DNA from 2 places in the Paenibacillus sp. USHLN196 genome. Region 1 is predicted to be linked to the other one. Evidence: predicted binding sites of a transcription regulator. Region 1 holds the regulator's gene; the other holds the start of a gene.

Region 1 (8,212 bases):
CAGCTATTTTTGATCAGGAATTGTCAGGTGCACAGGTTCGTAATCTGGAAGAGACCCTGGATCTTAAAATTATTGACCGTACGCAATTGATTTTGGACATCTTCGCACAACGTGCCAACACAAGAGAAGGTATCATTCAAGTGGAATTGGCTCAACATAGCTACTTGCTGCCACGTTTGTCGGGTCATGGCAAGAACCTGTCCAGGCTCGGTGGCGGTATTGGTACTAGAGGTCCTGGTGAAAGCAAACTGGAGACAGACCGTCGTCACATTCGTGGTCGCATCGACGATCTGAAACGTCATCTGGAAGAACTGACACGTCATCGTAAACTGCATCGTGAACGCCGTAAAAAGACAGGTATTGTTCAGGTGGCTCTTGTTGGTTATACCAATGCTGGCAAATCAACATTGCTCAAGCAGTTGACTGCTGCAGATGTTTATATTCAAGATCAGTTATTCGCCACATTGGATCCAACATCACGTACCATGGAACTTCCGAGTGGCAAAGAAATCGTACTTACCGACACGGTTGGGTTTATTCAAAATCTTCCGCATGATCTGATTGCAGCTTTCCGGGCAACGCTGGAGGAAGTAAATGAAGCAGATCTCATCCTGCATGTTGTGGATGCCTCATCGGCAATGCGTGAAGATCAGATGCGAACGGTTAACACGATTCTGCAAGAACTTGGTTCAGGGGACAAGCCACAGCTAGTGCTTTATAACAAAAAAGATGCATGCACACCTGAACAGCTTGAGATGCTTCCATTGGATAAAGACCATATCAAAGTAAGCGCATTAGACGCAGACGATTTGCTTAAAATCCGTGAATTGATCCAGACAGAGCTTACAGGTGACACGAAGCGCTTCCGGATTCCGGCAGAACGTGGTGATCTTACGTCCGTCCTCTACAAAATTGGTGATGTAGTGGATACCAGCTTTGAAGAAAATGATGTGATTTATGAAGTGGAATTACAAAAAGGTGAGTATGAGAAATTTGGTCATATGCTTGAAGATTTCATCGAATTGTAATACTCATGACATATTGATGTGATAAGTTGACACGATAATAGATATTTAACGTCAGATTCGTGCTATGAAGGGGAATGAAGTAAGATGGTAAGCTTTGATTCAGAAATATCTGGACTTCAACATCAAGTGGAGCGTCAGATTGAAGGACAACTGCAACAGATTGATCGGATCACAGATCACAACCAATGGAAGGTGATTAATGCCTTCCAACAGCGAAAAGTAAGTGATTTTCATTTTGCAGGTTCAACAGGTTATGCGTATAACGATCGAGGTCGTGAAGTGCTTGATGAAGTATATGCTGATGTCTTCGGCGCTGAAGCTGCGTTGGTACGTCCTCATTTTGCTTCAGGTACACATACGATTAGTACAGCTCTCTTTGGAGTATTGCGCCCAGGTGACGAATTATTATACATCACGGGTAAGCCTTATGACACATTGCATAAAGTTATTGGCAAACCCGGTGATGGTACAGGTTCGTTACGCGATTTTGGCATCGGTTACCGAGAGACGGCCTTAACTGATGAAGGTGGAGTAGACTGGGCAGAAGTTGAGAAAAGCATCACAGCGGCTACCAAAGTCATTGGGATTCAACGTTCACGTGGTTATGACTGGCGCTCTTCCTTCTGCGTTGCTGAAATCGCTGAGATGGTTACGCGTGTTAAAGCGCTGAAGGAAGATGTTATCGTATTCGTGGACAATTGTTATGGTGAATTCACGGAAGAACGTGAACCGACTGAAGTCGGAGTTGATCTGATGGCCGGGTCACTGATTAAGAATCCTGGTGGAGGCATTGCGGAAACCGGTGGATACATATGTGGGAAGGAACAGTACGTACAGCTGGCAGCTTATCGTCTGACAGCCCCGGGAATTGGGGGAGAGGTGGGAGCAATGCTGGGGACAACACGTGGCATCTACCAAGGACTTTACATGGCTCCGACAATTGTAGGACAAGCTATCAAAGGAAGTACGTTTGCTGCTGCGATGTTTGCTGAATCCGGATTTGTAACCAAACCTGCTTGGAATGAAGCTCGCACAGATCTGATCCAGGCTGTTCAGTTTAGCTCTGCCGAGCATCTGATCGCCTTCGTGCAGGGGATTCAGCGTGCAGCAGCTGTGGATAGTCATGTGGTTCCTGAACCGTGGGATATGCCTGGTTATGAGCATCCTGTCATTATGGCGGCAGGTACGTTCATTCAGGGTGGAAGTCTGGAATTATCAGCCGACGCGCCTATTCGGGAGCCGTATATCGGGTATATGCAAGGCGGATTAACGTACTCTCATGTCAAATATGGCGTTTTGATGGCGTTACAGACTATGAAAGATCGTAAATTATTGTGAGTTTATCTAACACGTCATTGACACTTGGTAATAACTAAATGTACAATAGGGTGAAGAATAGATGACTGGAAGGTTGATGAACATGGGTGATGAAATTCGCAGAAATATGGCCTTATTCCCGATTGGTATTGTAATGAAACTTACGGATCTGTCTGCACGTCAGATTCGTTATTATGAGCAGCACAGCTTGATCGTTCCTGCGAGAACGTCAGGTAATCAACGTTTGTTCTCTTTTAATGACGTAGAGAGATTGCTAGAGATCAAGGCTTTGATTGAAAAAGGAGTTAACATCGCGGGGATCAAACAAGTGATGAATCCTGTTTCAAAAGAATCCGAGGAAGCTACAGTTATCACGCCAGATACTGAAGTTAAACGCAGAGAGTTGTCCGATACGCAGTTGCACCGCTTGTTGAAGCAACAGCTTGTATCAGGTAAGAGACCTGGACAAGTATCTCTCATTCAGGGAGAGCTTTCCCGATTCTTTAATAAAAAGTAAATTCGCATAACTTGGCGAGTGAGGGGAAAACATGCACTTTTGGTGTGAGACTCCTTGACCCGTGGAACTTTCTAATGTACAAATATAACAGGCAAGCCAAATTACGCAGATAAGAAAGGGAGAGGTTATAGTGAGTTATACAAAAGAAGACATTCTCCGCATTTCGAAAGAAGAAAACGTACGATTCATTCGATTGCAGTTTACCGATTTGCTTGGAGCTATCAAAAACGTTGAGATTCCTGTGAGCCAGTTGACTAAGGCTCTGGATAACAAAATGATGTTCGATGGATCTTCCATTGAAGGTTATGTACGTATTGAAGAGTCCGACATGTACCTCTATCCAGATCTAGATTCTTGGCTTATTTTCCCATGGGTTGCAGAGAACCGTGTCGCACGTCTGATTTGTGACGTATATCTTCCGGATGGTAATCCGTTCCCAGGAGATCCACGTGGCATCTTGAAACGAAACCTGAAGGAAGCCCAAGATATGGGATTCACTTCATTCAACGTCGGTCCTGAACCCGAGTTCTTCTTGTTCAAAACAGACGAAAAAGGAAACCCAACTAACGAACTGAATGACCAAGGTGGTTATTTCGACCTTGCGCCTACGGATCTTGGTGAAAACTGTCGTCGTGACATCGTTATCACACTTGAAGAAATGGGCTTTGAGATTGAAGCTTCCCACCATGAGGTAGCTCCAGGTCAGCATGAGATCGACTTTAAGTATGCTGATGCTCTGAAAGCAGCTGACCAGATTCAAACGTTCAAACTCGTTGTTAAAACGATTGCGCGTCAGCATGGTTTACATGCAACATTCATGCCGAAACCGCTGTTTGGTATGAACGGATCCGGTATGCACTGTAACCAATCCTTGTTCAAAGGCAATGAGAATGCATTCGTTGACGAGTCGGACGAGTTGGGTCTGAGCAAAACTGCACGTCACTTCATGGCTGGAACTCTGAAGCATGCGCGTGCGTTTGCAGCAATTACTAACCCAACTGTGAACTCATACAAACGTCTTGTACCAGGTTATGAAGCACCTTGTTATGTAGCATGGTCTGCTAGTAACCGTAGCCCAATGATCCGTATTCCAGCTTCCCGTGGTCTGAGTACCCGTGTTGAGGTTCGTAACCCGGATCCGGCTGCTAACCCTTACCTGGCTTTGGCTGTTTTGTTAAAAGCAGGTCTGGACGGAATCAAACGGGAGCTTTCCTTACCAGCTCCAATTGACCGTAACATCTACATCATGTCAGAAGAAGAGCGTGTGGAAGAAGGCATTCCAAGCTTGCCAGCTGACCTGAAAGAAGCATTGAATGAATTGATCCGCAGCGAAGTAATCTGTGACGCTCTCGGCGACCACGCCTTGGCTCACTTCTATGAGCTGAAAGAAATTGAGTGGGATATGTACCGTACACAAGTCCACCAATGGGAACGCGATCAATATATTACTTTGTACTAATAGCTTAATCCCTTGGCGCTCTAGCGCTGAGGGGTTTTTCTTTTTGTGGGCAAGTCCTTACATACTTAATGAAAAATCAAAGTGCCCACAAAATCCCCCAATTATCCCCCGAATTATTATTTATCGGCCAAGATAGCTTTTCCTATTTTATCTGAAACCAAGGCTTACTTGTAAATAACAATGTACATTTGTTCGTGCATTTAGATAATCGTAAACCGTAAACTCTCTTTTCATTAATGAAAGGGGAGTTTTTTATATGTGTTATCTAAGCTCTCTTTTGATGAATAGTTTCACTTCATGTGTATAGCGCGCATTACTATAGTCGCCGGTCTTGTAACCTATTAAATAGAAACTGAAGTCAGATTTTACATTAAACTGTTATAAAGAATCGAAAGGGAAAGACTTGAATCAAGCTTTCTTAGAAAATCTATTAGCTACAAATTGAAGATGATACTTGCTTTCGCTCTATTAAAAGTCCAACCAAATTTTAATTACTATCAAATCAATGTTTCATATATATGTTGAAAGTTTCATATAGAAGAGGTATACTTTAATTAAATTTTGGACAATTTAATTTTAAATAATTAACTGGAGATGTTAATATGGATCATGCAAAACAACTGGTGACAGAACAACGCACATTTTTTTATACAGGACAAACTAAAAATATCGAGTATCGGATTAATGCGCTTCAACAGCTTAGAAAGGGAATTGAAAAGTATCAACAACGGATTCAAGACGCACTTCGGGCGGATCTGAACAAATCTGAGGCGGAAGCTTACGGTTCCGAGATTCGCATTGTTCTAGGTGAACTGGATTTTGCATTAGAACACCTGCAGGACTGGGCTGCACCAAGACAAGTCCCAACCAATTCGGCTATGCCGGATGGGGTGAGTACCATTTACCCTGAACCATACGGAGTGGCTCTTATTATTGCACCTTGGAACTATCCTTTCCAACTGGCCTTTGGTCCACTGATTGGAGCAATTGCAGCCGGTAACTGTGCAGTTATCAAACCTTCTGAATTAACACCAGTCGTATCTCGTCTGACGTATGACCTGATTCAGGAGATCTTTCCTCAGGAGTATATTGCCGTTATGGAAGGGGAGGTTGAGGCCAGCACAGCATTGTTGAAAGAGAAGTTTGATTATATTTTCTTCACAGGCAGCACGGGTGTTGGACGCATTGTTATGAAGGCAGCAGCAGAGCATCTGACTCCTGTAACCCTGGAGCTAGGCGGTAAGAGTCCGGCTATAGTTCATAGTGATGCAGATCTAGAGCTGGCAGCTCAGCGTCTGGTTCGCGGTAAATTCCTGAATGCAGGGCAAACATGCGTTGCTCCGGATTACTTGCTTGTGCATGAACAAGTTCATGATGAATTGATCAATCTGATTGGTGCAGAGATCAAAGATAAATTTGGAGATGATGTGCTACAGAACGCTGATTTTCCGCATATTGTCAACGCACGTAACTTTGATCGATTGTCGAAATTCCTTAATGATGGTAAAACGCTAATTGGTGGACGTTCTGTGCGTGAGCAGTTGTTAATTGAGCCGACCGTACTTGGAGATGTAAACTGGGAATCATCTGTTATGCAAGAAGAGATCTTCGGTCCAGTGCTTCCTGTATTTACGTACAGTGACCTGAACCCGATGCTGGATGAGATCGTTCGCCGGCCAAAACCATTGGCGTTATATCTCTTCACACAGGATGAGCAACTACAGGCTCAGGTTCTGAATCAAGTATCCTTTGGTGGGGGATGTATTAATGACACACTTTCTCATATGACTTCACACTATCTTCCGTTTGGTGGGGTAGGAGAGAGTGGTATGGGCTCATATCACGGACAACAGAGTTTTGATGTGTTCTCGCATCACAAGAGTGTTCTGAAACGCAGTGAATAATTAGCTGATAAAACAACATAAACATGAAAAAAGAGGTTGTCCTGTTTTTAGGGCAACCTCTTTACATATTTCATTACATCTAGTTTTGTTACTCATGTAAATATTAATGAATATCTCGGAAAAGGCCAATGACTTTACCCAGAATACTAACGTGTTTCAAACGTAAAGGTTCGAAGGTCGCATTCTCCGGTTGAAGGCGAATATGATCTTTTTCTTTATAGAACGTTTTCACTGTAGCTTCATCGTCTTCAGTCATTGCAACGACGATATCACCGTTATCAGCAGTTTGCTGTTGACGGACAATAACATAATCTCCGTTAACGATTCCAGCTTCCACCATACTATCTCCGACTACCGAAAGCATAAACACTTTCTGTTCGCCTACATAGTGCGTAGGAAGAGGGAAGTAGTCTTCAATGTTCTCGGTTGCAGTGATTGGAACCCCGGCTGTAACCTTACCAACGACAGGAATACGTGCAACGCTATGAGCAAATTGATGAGAATGCTCAGATTCTTCCTGGCTCAAAAGCTCAATAGCTCTTGGTTTGGTAGGGTCGCGTCGGATCAGCCCTTTTTTCTCCAAACGATCCAAATGTCCATGTACTGTTGAGCTGGAAGCCAGTCCAACCGCTTCACCAATTTCCCGTACGGAAGGAGGATACCCCTTCAACCGGACTTCATTTCGTATAAACTCCAGAATAGCCTGCTGCCTGCTGGATATCTTCGACATACCGTATCAACCCCATTTTAGTAACGTTTGGGAAAATTATAACATAGAACCTCCGTTCGTACAAACATAAGTTCTAAATATAATGGCATTAAATCAGTGTTTTTTTAACTTTCAGAACAGAATCTGTACAAAAGTTAGAGCAGAATACTACAAATACTGTGCAAGAGGCTTCAATTAGGATATCTCTCCTTCAAAAAAAGAAGCGAACAATTGTTCTAAAAAGCTATTGAACAAAACAAGTGTTCGTGTTATATTGATTCCAACAGATAGGAACAAACGTTTGGAGGCGGGTATTTAATGAGATATTCTACTTATCAAAGCATTTATGAACCAATGAATTCGGAACTGGTGAAGTCCAACATAGGGAACTACAAGAAGGTTTTAGCACGTTTCAAGATTTCTTCATGGATGTTAAAGGTGGCTATTACCTCTTTGATTATATTTATTGGATGTAGTACTGTTTTAACTGTATTTGCTGGCAAAGAGAATGATGTTCTTCCAGGAGGAAAGATAGCCATTTCAGAAGGGGAAACATTATGGAGTATTTCTTTGGAACACAAACCGTCGAATATGGATACACGTGTTTATATAGAAGCAATTAAAAAAGTGAATCAACTTCATACGACTTCGATCCAAGTGGGTCAGGTATTAGCTCTACCGCAATTTGCAGAATAAAATGCACATCAATGAGTGTTAACGCGTGTCAGCTTGACAAGCTGCCTTTATCATGGCAAAGTTAATGTGACTTTGTATTTTTGGAGGGGACAAGCTTGGATATAGATAGTCTGGTAGCACGCATTAACGAATTGGCTCGTAAGCAAAAGTCCACTGGATTGTCGGAGGAAGAACTTGCTGAACGTGCCGAGCTTAGAGAGATTTATTTGAGTAATATCCGCAGCAATTTCAGACAGCAACTGGATACCATTGAGATTGTTGATGATGAGAATGACAAAGGCCACCAAGGCAAACTCAAACACTAACGAAACCTAATGATATCATTATGATATTTAGGTTTCTTCCTGTTATTTGAGAGTGCAATTTATAGGGGGAAATGTTGGTTTACAGTTATGTAAGCCGATACAAAGACACATAAGGGGGATTCTCATGTCGCGTTCGTTCGAGAGAACGGTTAAGAAAAATTCCAAGCAGTTAAATCAGCAACGTAAAAAAAGTGGTCAACCAATCACAGGAACACCAGGTGAAGAAGTCTTTAAAGGACGTAGCCTGTTGTTCCCTATATTTTTGATTGGTCTTGCC
Region 2 (8,212 bases), on a different contig from region 1:
ATTTACGGTGCATGAATTCTCGCATGCGTATTTTGCCAACAAATTCGGTGATCCGACAGCCAAGCTGTTGGGTCGGGTCACGCTGAATCCGGTTGTACACTTTGACTTGTTTGGTGTGCTGTTGCTCATTATTGCCGGCTTTGGTTGGGCACGTCCAGTTCCAGTTAATCGGGCTAACTTCGACAAACCTAGATTGATGGGCATCATCGTATCCGCAGCAGGACCTCTGAGCAATCTGTTGCTGGCGATCATCGGTACAATCATCTATGCTTCACTGGTTGGTTCGGGAGCGCTCGGCGGTATTGATAATGAGCGGTTGCTGACAGCCATCACAACGTTCTTTGCTATCTTTAACTTAACCAACTTTTTCCTGTTCCTGTTTAACTTGATTCCGTTGCCTCCGCTGGATGGTTATCGGATTCTGGAAGATGTAGTGCCACCTTCAATCAGCCGCAAGCTGCAAGGTGTGGAGCAATGGTCCATATTTATCTTCCTGTTGATTCTTGTTATACCTCCGTTGCAAAATGTGACGATTCAACCTTTGTATGAGTTTGCGCAAACGATGTATGTGGATCTGGCAAAGCTGGTTATTGAATTATATCGCTAAAAGCGCATTGTGTTTTGGGCTGATATACTGGTCAGAAACACGTAAAAGTTGTATGATCATCTGTGGCGATTGGATTCACGCTTGTCATTAGGCACGGTGAATTCCAGTCATAACAGGACAGAATGGGTGGATTGACTAATGCAGCGATATTTTGTATCTGCAGAACAGTTTAATGAACACGCTGTGATCATCACAGGTGATGATGCACGCCATATCGGCAAGGTCATGCGTGGTAAACCTGGAGATAAACTGATTGTCAGTGACGGAAACTCCAGAGAAGCACTCGTGGAAATTGAGACCATTGAAGCAGGCCAAGTGACGGCCAACATTGTAGAGCCTTTGGTTATGGACCATGAAGCACGGATTCGCGTAACCGTGGCACAGAGCTTGCCCAAAGGCGACAAAATGGAGACGGTCATCCAGAGATGTACCGAGATTGGGGCAGTATCATTTGTACCCTTCCTCTCAGAACGTACGATTGTGCAATATGATGCCAAGAAAGAAGGCAAACGGTTGGAGCGCTGGCGGAAAATTGCCAAGGAGGCTGCCGAACAGAGTCACCGGAATCGCATTCCATCCGTCGAGCAGCCGCTTTCCTGGAAAGGGCTGTTATCTTCTTTTGAGGGCTACAGCCTGGTATGTTATTGTTATGAGAAAGAAAACGGTAAACAGCTGAGAGATGCACTGAAGCCGTTTGTAGAGCAGCTTGCACCTGGTGCAAGTGCAGAAGTACTGATCGTGGTTGGACCGGAAGGTGGATTTTCTGAGAAGGAGACGGCAGAGGCCGATCGGGCTGGTGCTGTATCTGTTGGACTGGGCAAACGTATTTTGCGTGCTGAGACAGCTGGAATGGCAGCACTAACTTGTGTGCTATATGAATCCGGAGAAATGGGAGGAATGTAATTATGCCATCCGTGGCGTTTTACACCTTAGGCTGCAAAGTTAATTTCTATGATACAGAGGCGATTTGGCAATTGTTCAAAAACGAAGGTTACGATCAAGTGGAGTTTGATGAACAGACAGCGGATGTATACTTGATTAATACTTGTACAGTAACCAATACCGGCGACAAAAAGAGCCGTCAAATTATTCGTCGTGCCATTCGGCGCAACCCGGAGGCGATTGTGGCCGTTACAGGCTGCTACGCGCAGACTTCTCCGGCAGAGATTCTGGACATCCCAGGGGTGGATCTGGTTATCGGTACACAGGACCGTGACAAGATTTTGCCATATGTTAATGAAATTCAGGAGTCCCGTCAACCCGTTAATGCGGTGCGTAATATTATGAAAACCCGTGTGTTTGAAGAAATGGATGTACCTGATTTTGCTGATCGTACCCGAGCTTTCCTGAAAATTCAGGATGGATGCAATAACTTTTGCACGTTCTGCATCATTCCGTGGTCTCGTGGTCTCTCACGCAGCCGTGAGGCGAATAGCATTATTCAACAGGCGCATCAGCTCGTACACGCCGGATACAAGGAGATTGTTCTGACCGGTATTCATACAGGTGGGTATGGCGATGACATGGAGAATTATGATCTGACTGATCTGCTGTGGGACCTGGACAAGGTAGAGGGGCTGGAGCGTATTCGAATCAGCTCGATTGAAGCCAGTCAGATTGACGACCGTATGCTCGACGTGATCAAACGTTCAGACAAACTTGTTCGTCACTTCCACATTCCGCTGCAAGCGGGTGATGATACGGTGTTGAAACGCATGCGCCGTAAATATACGACAGAAGAGTTTTACAACAAGATGCTTCGCATTCGGGAAGCAATGCCGGATGTAGCGATTACAACAGACATCATTGTTGGATTTCCAGGTGAGACGGATGAGATGTACCGTAATGGCTATGAGTTGATGCGGAAGATCGGTTTTTCCGAAATGCACGTATTCCCTTATTCCAAGCGTACGGGTACGCCAGCAGCACGAATGGAAGATCAGGTGGACGAAGAGGTCAAAAATGCACGTGTGCATGAACTGATTGACTTGTCTGAGCAGATGCAGTTGGAGTACGCTGAGCAGTTTATTGGACAGGTACTGGATGTTATTCCCGAAGGTGAAGCCAAAGGCCGCGAGGGAAGTGGCAAGCTGCACGGTTATAGCGACAACTACATTCAACTGGTCTTTGATGGAACGATGGATATGGTTGGTAAAGTGTGCCGAGTCAAAGTGGTTGAAGCCGGCGTCAACGAGAGTCAGGCTACGCTGGTACGTGTGTTGGAAGAGAATCTTAAGTCCGCCGCGATGTAATCAAGGCGTCAGAAACAAGGATTTCATTTCCTTGGGGAGCTTACCCGGGAGATGAGGTCCTTCTTTTGCAAAAAATAAGATAAAGATATCGAAGTTGATGGGGGAGAGCACGATGAACAAAAAAGAAATTTCAGCAGGCGGAGTTGTTTATAGAACAGGGGAAGACGGACGTCTTCAAATTCAGCTTATCGTAGATCGTTATGGTAAAACAACTCTCGCCAAGGGCAAAATGGAAGATGGAGAAACAATTGAACAGACGGCACTGCGCGAGATTTTGGAAGAGACAGGTATGGTGGGCCGCATTGTAGAGCCGGTTGATATCATTGCTTACACGTACCAACATGCAGACTTTGGCCCGGTGGACAAGGAAGTTCATTATTATCTCGTTGAAGCCGAGAGTGGTGATCTACAGCCTCAGATTGAAGAAATCAAGGGTGTGGATTGGTATGCTCCGGAAGAAGCATGGTCCTTACAGCAGCAGAGCGGATATGATAATAACGATGACATCTTGCGTGTAGCCCTGAACAAGTTAGGCATTAACGTATAACGCATTATAGTTCTAATTCGACGAGTCAGTTAACCACGCGTTCTGTAGATCTGGATAGGCAGATCATTAAGCCACGGGTGACTTCGCCGCGGGGGCGGGGACCGGTGGTTTTTTGTGCCAGATTGGCAAGTAACAGAACGGCAAAGCAAGCAGTGAACTGGTGATGTTAAAAAGGGTCTGGGCATGCGCAATCTGTGCCCCGTTGTCCGCTGACAGCCAGGCCGAAGCTGCATGTAGCTGGCCGATCAGCGGCATAAATAGCAGCGCTCCCGCAATGTTTAATACAACATGGGAGGCTGCGACAAATTTGCCTGCGGATGCTCCGCCCGCGGCAGCAATCACAGCGGTGATGCAGGTCCCCACATTGGACCCGATTACAATGGCGATGCCGATCTCCACAGGTAATACCCCTGTGGCTGCGAGCGTAATCGCCATGCTAATGACAGCCGCGCTGCTGTGAATGAGCGCTGTGAGACACGCTCCTGCCAGGAAGCCCCACCACAAGCTGTCAGCCGAGCGGTCGAGAAACCATTGAAATACGCCCATGCTCCGCAGTGGCAAGGCAATGGATTGCATGACCTGAATTCCTGTCATGACAAGTGCAAATCCGGCAGCTGCGAGGAAGCTGTATTGGATGTTAAACAGAGTCTGCCGCGTGCGTTCAGGAGCGGCTAGATTGCGTTCACCAAGTACAACAAACATGGCCCAGCCCGTCAGCGACAGGACTAGTAGGGGCAGGGAAGCACGTCCGATCTGCAGCCCCACCAGCTCTGTTGTCAGACATGTCCCGATGTTGGTGCCGAGGATGATGCCGAGTGTACGTCCGTAGGTAATCAATCTGGCATTAGCCAGTCCAATGGTGAGTACGGTTACCGCAGTACTGCTCTGCAACAGTGCCGTTGCACCCGCGCTGAAAGCCATGCCTTTCCAGGGAGCAGAGGTAGCTCGATTGAGCCAACCTGCCAGCATGGGCCCTGCCATGCGCTGCAAGGCGGTTTCCATCAGCTTCATGCCACCAAAAAAGATAATAAGCCCATATAGCAGGGGCAGTATAACATCTCTAAACATACAAAATCATTCCTTCCGTCCGGTTCCTTAACTCATCCTATGAGTAAATAAAGACAACCATGACAAGCCTAAAGGAATTCAAAGGGAAGTGAACTTAATTTCCCGCCCCCTCAATTCAAAAAGTCTGGAAATACGTCTTAACTGCCGCACCCCAATTCGAAAGAAACAGTGATTCGTGCAAATGTAGCGAAGAAGACGAAATTGTTACCGAAGAAGCGAAGCGCTCGCCTTTATCTCCGGATTTTCCCTTTGAGAAAAGGGAGTTCAAAAAATCTGGGGATAACAGCGATCAGAGGTTCGTCGCCGTAGTGTACTCATACAGCGCTTAAAGTAACAACTTAGCGCCAACATGCTCTCAACTGCCGCACCCCAATTCGAAAGATAGAGTAATTCGTGCAAACGTAGTGGAGGGGACGAAATCGAATCTGAAGAAGCGAAGCGTGCGCCTTTGTCTCCGGATTTTCCCTTTAAAAAAGGGAATCAAAAAAATCTGGAGACAACAGCGATCGGAAGATCGATTCGTAACCGAAATGCCACCTACGCGCCGCACCAAACCTATCTTTTGAACTATTAAATTAAAGGAAGTGGATCTACCTTGCCATCAGTTACACTCGAACGCAGTCGCAAAAAGCGGCTTGAACATGCACATCCATGGATATTTAACAACGAAATTGCCTCTGTTGACGGAAACCCGGAACCGGGAGATCTGGTCAATGTATTGAATCATCAAGGTCGCTATCTGGCGACAGGTTATTACAATCCCGCATCTCAGATCACAGTAAGGGTCGTAGCATATCAACCGCTGGAGTCCGAACAGATGGACACCGCGTTCTTTGCAGCTCGTTTCCGCGATTGCTTGCGTCACCGGGAACGTTTTATCCAGGATGGCGAGGCATATCGTCTCGTTTATGGCGAAGCTGATTTTCTGCCAGGACTGATCGTTGACCGATTCGGCAGCATTCTCGTTGTACAGTTGCTTACACTCGGCATGGATCGTTGCCGTGAAGCTATCGTACAGGCACTCATCGAAGTGATGCAGCCGGAAGGTATATATGAGCGCAGTGATGTCTCGATTCGTGAACTGGAAGGTTTGGAACAGACAAAAGGTCCACTGTACGGGGATTGCCCGCGGCATGTCACCGTTACAGAGAATGGACTGCTCATTAAAGTGGATATTGTAGAAGGACAGAAGACAGGTTATTTCTTCGACCAACGCGAGAATCGCGCAGCTATCGAACCGCTTATGAAGGGGTGGGGCTACAAGAGTGGAATCACACTCCAACAGACCGAGCAGGATGGCACAGAGCAGCTGTTGCCTGTGAATAAAAGCGGCAAGGTAGTTACATTCCCTTATTGGGATGGTGCCACTGTGCTGGAGTGCTTCTCACACACAGGCAGTTTCACGTTGAATGCTTGCAAGTATGGAGCCAAAAAAGTGACATGTCTTGATATTTCAGAGCACGCCATTGAGAGTGCACGAACAAATGTGGAGTTGAACGGTTTTACCGATCGCGTAGAATTCGTTGTTGCTGATGCTTTCCAGTACTTGCGTGAACAAGTGAAAGGACTGGATGAACGTACTGCACGTGCGCGTGCAGGCGAACAGAAAGTGGATACATCCAAAGCGCTTTCAGCTGGCGGTAAAACATTTGATGTAGTCATCCTCGATCCCCCTGCGTTTGCCAAAACGAAATCAGCAGTAAAAGGTGCATGTCGCGGTTATAAGGATATCAATCTGCAAGGAATGAAACTGGTTAATGAGGGCGGATATTTGGTAACAGCCAGCTGTTCGTATCATATGCGTCCAGACCTCTTCCTGGATACGATTGCTGATGCAGCGGAAGATGCCGGCAAAGTGCTGCGCCTAATCGACTGGAAGGCAGCAGGTAAGGATCACCCGCAAATTTTGGGCGTGGATGAAGGACATTACCTGAAATTTGCTATTTTCGAAGTGCGCAGTAAAAAGAATTAATCGTATGATTTCCGTTCTAATAAAGTATAGGTCAAGTCAAAAGTCCACAGTGTGATAGCTGCGGGCTTTTTGCTGTTTTGCTGTGTTAACGGAGATGATCTCCGTTTTTACCGGATAGTGGCAAACGTATGTTCCGAACCAAGTCAGATATGTTATACTGGGAATTAAAATCTTGTACGTGTAGTTTGGAGGATTAGACATGTCCGTTCGTTTTGTTATTGGCCGGGCAGGCAGCGGCAAAAGCTCGCTGATTACCCGGGAAATTACAACCCTGCTTCAACAAGAACCGCAAGGGAAACCTTTGATTTTACTCGTTCCGGAACAGAGTTCCTTTCGAACAGAGCAGGCATTGGTGTCTTCTGGAGCAATTAAAGGTACCATGCGTGCAGAAGTGCTCGGCTTTCGCCGTTTAGCCTATCGTGTCATGCAGGAAGCAGGTGGTTCTGCTCGTATTCCGATCGGAGCCGAAGGCAAAAAGATGCTGCTCTACAAAGTCATCCAGCGCCGTAAGGAAGAATTGAAGCTGTTTGGTGCATCCGGCAGCCAGCTGGGTTTTATAGGCGAATTAAATGACTTATATAGTGAATTTAAACGTTATGAAGTTGATCCATCATTGCTGGAAGAAGGGCTGTCTGGAGGAAATACCTCATCGACTTCGCCGATTCTGGAGGACAAGTTGCATGACTTGAATCTGATATATCGTGACTATGAACAGGAACTGACCCATTTATATATTGATGATGAAGACACGTTGACCGAGCTGACAGATCGTTTGTCGGAAAGTGCTTTGCTGCAGGATGCCCAGATCTGGATTGATGGCTTTCAGGGATTCACGCCACAGGAGATGAGTGTGATCGGTCGGCTAATGTTGCAGTCCTCTTCCGTGACGATTGCCCTGACATTGGATCGTCCTTATGATCACGGCGCACTGCCTGGAGAACTTGAACTGTTCTATCCCACAGCGAGTGCCTATGCGCGCCTGAAAGGGATGGCTGAAGAACTGGGTGTACCGAGCGATATAACCGTGCTAGATTCGGAGATTCCACCGAGATACAAGGATCGTCCAGGACTTGCTCATCTGGAGGCTGGTTTCGATCGCCGAATTCGTTGGAAAAGTGATGGCTTTGATTCCGGAATCCGACTAGTCGCAGCTGAGAACCGTCGAGCTGAGATGGAGGGAGCACTGCGTGAGATGCGGCGTTTGGCGCAAAACGAAGGTGCACGTTATCGGGATATGGCGGTGCTTGTTCGTCAGTTGGATACCTACGCCGATATAGCTGAACCGTTATTCAGAGATTATGGCGTGCCTGTCTTCCTGGACCGCAGAAGAAATGAACTTCATCATCCGTTATCCGAGTTTATCCGTTCCGCACTCGACATTGTTCGTCGACATTGGCGTTACGAGGATGTATTTCGCTGCGTCAAAACGGACCTGCTGCTTCCGCGTGATGGTTCCATCACCCGTGAAGATATGGACCAGCTTGAGAATTATGTATTGGCTTGTGGTATTCATGGATATCGCTGGACTGACGGCAAACCGTGGAAATATGTGCCAAGCCTTTCGCTTGAAGACCATGGTCAGGATGGTCGTAGTCGAGGACGGGATCAAATGCTGTCTTTAATGGAGAGTTGTCGAACGGTCATTACAGATTCCATGGGTGCTTTTGAGAAACGTATGAAAAAGGCAAAGACAGCCAAAGCCCAATGCGAGGCACTATACAGATTGCTGGAAGAGGCCGAGATTCCATGGAAACTGGAGAGTATGT

The links. The regulator LexA, encoded in region 1, represses DNA repair genes until DNA is damaged. The targets are predictions, from matches to a motif close to CGAACATATGTTCG.
Region 2: a site for LexA is predicted at 6,568-6,581, ahead of addB (helicase-exonuclease AddAB subunit AddB). Genes of this name have one in related genera too.

Annotation. Positions count from the first base shown of each region.
Region 1 is NZ_JBBCYH010000001.1:741,551-749,762, reverse strand. It holds gene hflX (GTPase HflX) at 1-1,028, shown strand, start outside; gene WFI24_RS03235 (methionine gamma-lyase family protein) at 1,113-2,366, shown strand; gene WFI24_RS03230 (MerR family transcriptional regulator) at 2,449-2,862, shown strand; gene glnA (type I glutamate--ammonia ligase) at 2,993-4,321, shown strand; gene WFI24_RS03220 (aldehyde dehydrogenase) at 4,924-6,225, shown strand; gene lexA (transcriptional repressor LexA) at 6,329-6,955, opposite strand; gene WFI24_RS03210 (LysM peptidoglycan-binding domain-containing protein) at 7,253-7,630, shown strand; gene WFI24_RS03205 (DUF896 domain-containing protein) at 7,726-7,935, shown strand; gene WFI24_RS03200 (hypothetical protein) at 8,060-8,212, shown strand, end outside.
Region 2 is NZ_JBBCYH010000005.1:343,026-351,237, reverse strand. It holds gene WFI24_RS15050 (site-2 protease family protein) at 1-607, shown strand, start outside; gene WFI24_RS15045 (RsmE family RNA methyltransferase) at 746-1,510, shown strand; gene mtaB (tRNA (N(6)-L-threonylcarbamoyladenosine(37)-C(2))-methylthiotransferase MtaB) at 1,513-2,859, shown strand; gene WFI24_RS15035 (NUDIX hydrolase) at 2,972-3,406, shown strand; gene WFI24_RS15030 (Na/Pi cotransporter family protein) at 3,473-4,474, opposite strand; gene WFI24_RS15025 (class I SAM-dependent rRNA methyltransferase) at 5,070-6,446, shown strand; gene addB (helicase-exonuclease AddAB subunit AddB) at 6,646-8,212, shown strand, end outside.